DNA from 2 places in the Virgibacillus sediminis genome. Region 1 is predicted to be linked to the other one. Evidence: predicted binding sites of a transcription regulator. Region 1 holds the regulator's gene; the other holds the start of a gene.
The links. Region 1 encodes CtsR, which represses protease genes until heat stress. Its sites were predicted from a motif close to ATGGTCAATAAAGGTCAAACA; they were not measured.
Positions count from the first base shown of each region.

Region 2: a site for CtsR is predicted at 2,294-2,314, ahead of clpP (ATP-dependent Clp endopeptidase proteolytic subunit ClpP). Genes of this name have one in related genera too.

Region 1 is NZ_JBHRRZ010000034.1:57,850-62,065, forward strand. Features, by position in the region: gene clpC (ATP-dependent protease ATP-binding subunit ClpC) at 1-852, opposite strand, end outside; gene ACFODW_RS13345 (protein arginine kinase) at 870-1,934, opposite strand; gene ACFODW_RS13350 (UvrB/UvrC motif-containing protein) at 1,934-2,482, opposite strand; gene ACFODW_RS13355 (CtsR family transcriptional regulator) at 2,498-2,965, opposite strand; gene ACFODW_RS13360 (MgtC/SapB family protein) at 3,148-3,801, opposite strand; rRNA gene rrf (5S ribosomal RNA) at 3,982-4,097, opposite strand.
Region 2 is NZ_JBHRRZ010000003.1:109,717-113,932, forward strand. Features, by position in the region: gene aroD (type I 3-dehydroquinate dehydratase) at 1-462, opposite strand, end outside; gene ACFODW_RS02450 (shikimate kinase) at 587-1,126, shown strand; gene ACFODW_RS02455 (ABC transporter ATP-binding protein) at 1,186-1,983, opposite strand; tRNA gene ACFODW_RS02460 (tRNA-Arg) at 2,073-2,148, opposite strand; gene clpP (ATP-dependent Clp endopeptidase proteolytic subunit ClpP) at 2,364-2,951, shown strand; gene ACFODW_RS02470 (HPr family phosphocarrier protein) at 3,036-3,287, opposite strand; gene whiA (DNA-binding protein WhiA) at 3,444-4,216, opposite strand, start outside.

The DNA of each region.
Region 1 (4,216 bases):
CAGTTCGTCAATGAATAAAATGATATTGCCAGCTTGGCGGATTTCCTCCATTACCTTTTTGAGACGGTCTTCAAATTCACCACGATATTTAGTGCCTGCCACGACGGTTCCCATGTCGAGCGTCATTACACGCTTATCACGAAGGATTTCCGGCACCTCATTATCAACGATTTGCTGTGCCAACCCTTCTGCAACAGCCGTTTTACCTACACCAGGCTCCCCAACCAAGACAGGGTTGTTTTTAGTTCGGCGGCTTAGCACCTGAATGACACGCTCAATCTCCTTGGATCGTCCGATTACCGGGTCAATTTTGCCTTCTTTGGCTATCACGGTCAGATCTCGCGCCAAGGAATCCAGAGTTGGTGTGCTGGCGTTGGACTGCTGCCCATTACGGCCCTGCCGGCCACTTTGGGATTCATTGCTGCCAAGAAGCTGAAGCACCTGCTGCCTTGCCTTGTTCAGACTCACACCAAGGTTGTTCAGTACACGGGCTGCAACTCCTTCTCCCTCACGAATTAGGCCAAGGAGGATATGCTCAGTTCCTACATAGGAATGTCCCAGCTTCCTTGCTTCATCCTGCGATAGCTCCACTACTTTCTTGGCTCTTGGTGTATAGTGAATAGACTGCATTGGCTGCTTGCCGACGCCAATCAGTTCCTCCACCTGTTCTTGAATGTTGGACACTTCAACTCCCAGAGACTGCAGAGCTTTAGCCGCAATGCCTTCTCCTTCACGGACCAGGCCTAAGAGAATATGTTCCGTACCTATATTGTTATGGCCCAGCCTAACTGCTTCTTCCTGTGATAAAGCTAATACCTTTTGCGCCCTTTCCGTAAATCGTCCAAACATCATATAAATTTTCCTCCCATCTACTTTTCTAATTGCAGTCTTTCACGGATTAAAGAAGCTCTTAACACGTCCCGCTCTCCAGCAGATAATTTCCGCTCTGCATATTGCTGCAGGAAACCCGGCTGGGTAAGGATGACCAGTTCATTCAGTATATTTCTGGACACGTTATTTATGAGGCCTAAATCAATTCCCAGCCGTACATTGGATAAACGGTTCGCCGCTTCTTTGGATTCCATGATTCTACTGTACTCAAGAACCCCATATGAACGGAAGATACGATCTTCCACCTCGGTGCTGGACTGCTCCAATAGCCTGGAGCGTGCATTCCTTTCATGTGTTATCAATTGTTTCACAACACTTTGTAAATCTCCAACAATATCTTCTTCAGATTTTCCTAGGGTTATCTGGTTGGAGATTTGGAAAAGATTCCCAAGGGCTTCACTGCCTTCTCCATAAATACCGCGGACCACTAGGCCTAGCTGGTTAATCGCCGGGGTCATCCGATTCAACTGTTTAGTGATGGCCAGTGCAGGTAAATGCATCATGACAGAGGCCCTCATACCTGTCCCCACATTCGTAGGACAGCTGGTCAGATATCCTCTTGTTTCATCAAAAGCATAATCAATTTTCTCTTCAAACCAGTCGTCCAAGGCGGATGCCTTCTTGAGGGCCTCCGGTAATTGAAACCCCGGGAAGTAGACTTGAAGCCTAATATGGTCCTCTTCGTTCACCATAAGGGATACCTGTTCATTCTCGGATATGAGTGCAGCAGCTGCTTGACTGTTTTTTGCCAAGTGAGGACTGATCAGATGCTTTTCAACCAATACCCTTTTTTGGATGGAGCTGACTTCCTGCATAGAAATAAAAGAAAAGTTCCGATCGTCATCAAAAGACTGTCCGTCATATTCCTTCTTAAAAAAATCATGGATCTCCTCGAGCCTTTTATGATCGGCAAGGATTGGATACGCGACATTAGAAAAGTTCCTCGCCAGCCGAATACGACTGCTTAGTACAATATCGCTGTCAGGTCCATTTTCACGCATCCAGGGACTTATTGCCTGTTTCATAAAATCTTCCAATGCCATCAGTTTTCGTCACCCGCTTCCTTTTCACCATTTCCCGTCTGCAGTTCCCTGATTTTATCGCGAACCTTAGCAGCTTCTTCAAATTCTTCTTCCTCTATCAGGGTTTTTAATTGCTCTCTATAGCTTTCCAGTTGTTTCTTCTTTTTCAAGTCACCGCCCTGGCGTTTTGGGATTTTCCCGGAATGCTGGGTATTTCCTGAATGTACCCTCCTGAATATTGGATCGAGTCTTGAAGAAAAAGTTTCATAGCAGGAAGCACACCCGAATTTGCCAACGCGCTGGAACTCTGAAAAAGTCATTTTGCAACCGGGGCACTGTACCTCCTTCGATTGCTGGTATGGCTGGTCTTTTTGTGGGCCCAGGCCACCTGGGTCAAAGTTAAACAGCCCAGAAAGCAGATTCTGAAGGGAATAGCCTTCCTCCGGAGAATTCATGTAGCCCATTTCTTTTGCACATACACCACATACGTGCACAGTCGTTTTATTGCCATTGACGACTTGTGTTAAGTGAACAGTGGCCGGTCGATTATGGCATTCCTGACAATCCATGCTTCTTCAGCCTCCTTACTCATTCAGAAATTTCAATGTGGAAAGCATTGCAGTTAGAACACGCGCTCGGATCTCATCACGTAAAGGCAGTTGAAAAGCTAATGTGGTTCGGTCGACTGCACTCATAATCAGCTTGGCTTCACGCTCTGTCACTAGTTTTTCCTCCATAAGCCTGCCCATTATATCAACTGCTGCCTGCTGGGTAACAGAAGGGTTAATCATATCAATAACCTCATCTATTAATTCCGATTTATCCTGATGTATTACCCGCATGATGCGGATATATCCGCCTCCACCACGTTTACTCTCTACTATATACCCTTTTTCCACTGTGAAACGCGTTTTAATCACATAATTAATCTGCGAGGGGACACACTGGAATTGATCCGCAATCTCGCTGCGCTTTATCTCGATGACATTCTGCCCATCTGCCTGTAATATTTTTTTTAGATACTGTTCTATTACATCAGAAATATTACTCACGGCACCCCGCCTCCTTGCTACTTCTTTTTGACTTTGACTATCTTTGACTATACTCTTATTATACGGGAAAAAAAGCAAGTTGCAAATAGTATGTGTTGTCTTCTATGTACAGTCTAGACAAAAAAGAAAAAGAAAAAACCTTACAGCAACTATTTGTGTAAGGTCTAGGGGAGGCAAGCAAGCTATTTAAGTTCTGAAATGTTTCTCACTTCATTTAATCGGGATATTTCTTCAAATAACGCGATTTTCTCCATATCTTTCAGCCGATCCGTCTTTATGAATATCTTTCGAAGATTATGCTCCGCTTTAAGGATCTCCACGTTTTGGACATTCAATTTGTAATGTTCCATGATACTGATCACTTCATGAATCTCCAAGTCGGAAAGGGCTACTATTTCTACTATATTAGTGGAATGGCCTTTTGTGAACATTCTTTCCAAATTATTTAAAAAGACAAGACTGATAAGGATAATTAAAGTAGTGAATAGAGCGGGCCCATACATGCCTGCGCCTACCACAAGGCCGATTCCCGCAACTGCCCATATGGAAGCTGCAGTAGTCAAACCTCGAATAGTTCCGCCATAGACAATGATAGTGCCTGCACCTAGAAAACCAATCCCACTGATTACATAGGAAGGAATCCTTGCCGGGTCAAATCTCACATTATCATATTGCTGCATAAATTCTTCAAACCCAAATATCGACAACAACATCATCAGGCATGCTCCGACACCCACAAGGATATGGGTACGGAAACCGGCAGAATGGTTATTCAGTTCCCTTTCAAATCCTATAATACCTGATAATACCAATGCGATAAGCAAGCGGATAACCATTATATCCAAATCTTCTTGAAATACTTCATTCATTATTGTTTCCAACTACCACACCTCCCTTAAAAGTGATTATTATACGAATTATAAATCATATTGCCCTTTTATACTAATATATGCTTTGAATATAAAAATAAAATAAAAAGCTAAGATACAATTGTACCTTAGCTTTTAAATTCTGTTGCCTGGCAACGTCCTACTCTTGCAGGGACAAAGTCCCAACTACCATCGGCGCTGGAGAGCTTAACTTCTGTGTTCGGCATGGGAACAGGTGTGGCCTCTCCGCCATCGCCGCCAGACAACTTTCTTTATAGGGTTGATTTGCACCCTGAAAACTAAATAAGAGTAAATACCGTGACATGGTAAAGAATGTAGTTAAGTCCTCGATCGATTAGTATTCGTCAGCTCCACGTGTCAC
Region 2 (4,216 bases), on a different contig from region 1:
GATTTCTCCCATTTCCGGCGTTTTGTCGAAATCATGATTGGACAGGATGACACGGATGTCATTCTCCCTTGCCTGTTGGATGATCGTTTCTACCTTTAGCTTATCAGCAAAGTATTCTACATCAATCACATCCACCATGCCGGTATCAATTATCTTAGACAGCAGCCGGAAGTAAGTGTCTTCCGACAACTCCCTATTTCCTCCTTCTTTATCCGTACGGAAGGTGAACAATAATGGGATTTCCCCTAAATCTTTACGCAACTGGGCAGCGGTTCCGCTGATTTCATCCAGACAATCTACTCGTTCATGAACATCTGCCCGCCATTCTACCATGTCCGGTTCCGATTCTTTAACCACAGCCACTTCTTCAGCCAGCTGCTTATCTGTCCTTCCCATCAGCGGAATAATGACTTTAGGTGTTCCTTCCCCGATAAGTACATCCCTGACTTTCACGACCTTCATATGATGACCTCCACTATAATTCAAATTATTTATCATTATACTCCAACTCTATCATTTTTCCTCTGGGCAAACACATCCATTTATCTTATACTGATGCTAATTACATATTTGCGGGGGGATTAGAATGAAAGAAGGCCAAATTACACAAAAAAGCGTTGTACTTATTGGTTTTATGGGAGCAGGAAAAACGACAATCGGAGAGGAACTGGCAAATCAGACCGGCAGATCTTTTATCGATACGGATCAAGAAATTGAAAAATATTTTGGCATGCCGGCCACAGAAATTTTCCAATCTCGAGGAGAAGAGGCTTTCCGTCAAAAAGAAAAAGAAGTCATCATAAATTATGCTGAACAGCAGGGGTATATCATTTCCGTAGGGGGTGGCGCGTTTTTACAGGAGGAAATTAAAGAAACTTGCCTAAGTAATAGTGTAGTTGCTTTCTTAGATATATCATGGCCTTCCTGGAAAGAAAGGTTAAGTCTGCTGATTGATACCCGCCCTGTTCTGCAGGGGAAAACAATGGATGAGATCCAGCAATTATTTGAGGAACGCCAAAAAATATATCGCTCCTCTCACCATATTGAAGTGAAGACGGATGATTTTAGCCCGGAACAAACAGCAGAGAATATCATCAAGCAGCTACAAATAGAGACAATCCGATAAATAGAGGCAGGAGGTGGGGGGATATATGAAAAACAAACGTTCTTCCCATCCCCCTGCAATTATGACCTCTTAAGCTTTTCTTTTAACAGCATCCAGGGCCTGCCCTGATACCATTCCACTTTAATATCCTTATTAAGGAAGCGGGAAAGATTTTGACTGGTCAAGACACTTTCTGTCTGTCCTTCCTCAAACACCTTTCCATCCTTCAGCAATAATGTGTGAGAGAAAATAGGAAGGATCTCCTCGGCGTGGTGGGTGACGTAAATGATGGTGGGAGAGGCCTCCTGTTCTGCCAACCGGCTCACCGACTCAAGCAATTCTTCTCTAGCCAGGAAATCAAGTCCATTCGTAGGCTCATCCAATATTAATAGACGGGGATTCCCCATTAAGCCTCTCGCAATCAGAATTTTTTGCCTTTCCCCTTGGGAACATGACTGATAGGAACTGTCAGCCACCCCTGAACAACCCAGTTGCTCCATCAATTGATATGCCTTCTGATAATCATGCTCATTAGGCCGCTCATACAGCCCGATAGATGCAAACTTGCCACTCACTACTATATCCACTGCCTGTTCCACACCTCTGATACGCTCTTGCAGGGAGGAACTGACCCAGCCGATGGACTTGCGCATTTCTCTTATATCCGTCTTTCCAAATAGGTTTCCCATCACCTGGACAGTCCCGATGCTAGGCCATATGTAACCGTTGATCATATTTAGCAGCGTGGTCTTTCCAGAACCATTCAAACCCATCACAGCCCAATGTTCTCCTTTTTGCACCTTCCAATCTATTTCTGACAAAATAGTTTGTCCCTGCCATATCCAGGAAACATTCTTTAATTCGATCTCCAATGCCATGGCACTTTCCTCCCTGACCATATATCTTTAAATATAGAAAAAGACAAGAAATACAGCTTGTCTGCACTTCTTGCCTTATCTATTGATGACGCGCCCGGAGGGATTCGAACCCCCGACTGACTTGGTACCGGAAACCAACGCTCTATCCAACTGAGCTACGGGCGCATAGGAATGTAAATCTTTTTGGCACATAGAATATTATAACCCCCTTCTACGAATTTGACAACCCCTTTTTATAAATCATACAGGTTTAATTACCTGTGGATTGGGAATGATGGGTAAAAGATTTATCTTTGTCAATGAATGTTATCGTTTGACCTTTATTGACCATTTAGTTATGATAAAGACAGAACGTTATTGAATAAGGGAGGATTTTACTTATGAACTTAATACCGACAGTAATTGAACAGACCAACCGTGGGGAACGCGCCTATGACATTTACTCTCGCCTGCTGAAAGACCGCATTGTCATGCTTGGAAGCGGAATAGATGATAATGTAGCCAATACCATCGTTGCCCAATTACTATTCCTGGAAGCGGAAGATCCGGAGAAAGACATCTCACTGTACATCAACTCACCAGGCGGATCCATCACTGCCGGCATGGCCATCTTCGACACGATGCAGTTCATTAAGCCGGATGTATCCACCATTTGTACAGGCATGGCGGCATCCATGGGTGCTTTTCTGCTCGCTGCAGGGGAAAAAGGCAAGCGCTATGCCCTGCCTAATAGTGAAGTGATGATTCACCAGCCTTTAGGTGGGACTCAGGGACAGGCTACAGACATAGAAATCCATGCCCGCCGCATCATCGAAATGAAACGTAAAATGAACGAGATTCTTTCAGAGCGTACCGGTCAGCCGCTTGAGGTCATTGAACGTGATACAGAGCGTGACAATTTCATGAGTGCTCAAAAATCTGTAGAGTATGGTTTGATAGATAAAATTCTGGAACGCAATGAGAAGTAGTAAAATATCCCTTTCACAAATGTGAAAGGGATATTTTTTTATATGTGGTCGTATATGGTTCGGTTCTTTAGCGAATGAACCAGATCAATTTGAGACAAAGGAGATTAAATGCTCAAGTGCATCGGCTTCATCTGCACCTTCTGCAATTATTTTAATCTCTTCTCCGCTTGTTACAGCCAGACTCATTAACCCCATAATACTTTTGGCATTAACTTTTTTTCCGCCTTTTTCCAGAAATAAATTTGCTGAATACCGGTTTGCTTCTTGTACAAACTGTGCTGCAGGCCGTGCCTGGAGCCCTGTATCCAATTCCACTTTGACGGATTTCTCAACCAAATTCCTCATCCTCTCTACTCGTAAGCGCTGCCAGACCATATTGTAGTTAATCGACAGCTCCTGCCCAAAGCTGGAACTGCCGATTTCTATGGCATGTAAAATTATTATGATATTTTAATTTACCTGTATTATATCATGAACCTCTTGCAAAATGAATCATTTCGTTGCCGGTGCTTTTCCCTGCCTGATTTTCTCTGCAAACTCATCGATCTTCTTCAATCGGTGATTGACGCCGGATTTTGAAATTTTGCCAGTCGATACCAGTTCACCAAGTTCTTTCAGTGTAACATCCTCATGTTCCACCCTCAATTTGGCTATTTCCTGCAATTTCTCCGGCAGTTGATCAAGGCCTACTGTTTGTTCGATCAGTTTGATATTTTCAATTTGGCGGAATGCTGCTCCTATAGTTTTGTTGAGGTTGGCTGTCTCGCAATTGACTAGGCGGTTGACAGAGTTTCTCATATCCCGCACAATCCGGACATCCTCAAATTTAAATAACGCATTGTGGGCCCCGATAACACTTAGGAATGCTGTAATCTTTTCCGCTTCTTTCAAATAAACGATATAGCCGTTTTTGCGCTCCAGCTTTCTTCCATTCAGACCAAATTCATTCAGCAGTTCACATAAAGCATCATTATGTTCTTGGTGGAAGTTGAAAATTTCCAGATGATAAGAGGAAGTTTCCGGGTTATTGATGGAACCGCCTGCCAAAAAGGCCCCCCGCAGGTATGACTTTCTGCAGCATGGTTTTTCCAGGAACTTATTGGATATCGTTCGTACCAGCCTGTACGGCTCCTCAAAGATACCCAGATCTGTCAGCATATGTTTAACGTCTTCCTTCATCCGCACAATATAGACGTTATTCTTTTTCAACTTCATCTTTTTCCGCACCAAAAGTTCCACGGGAATAGAGTAAAGCGATTTTATTA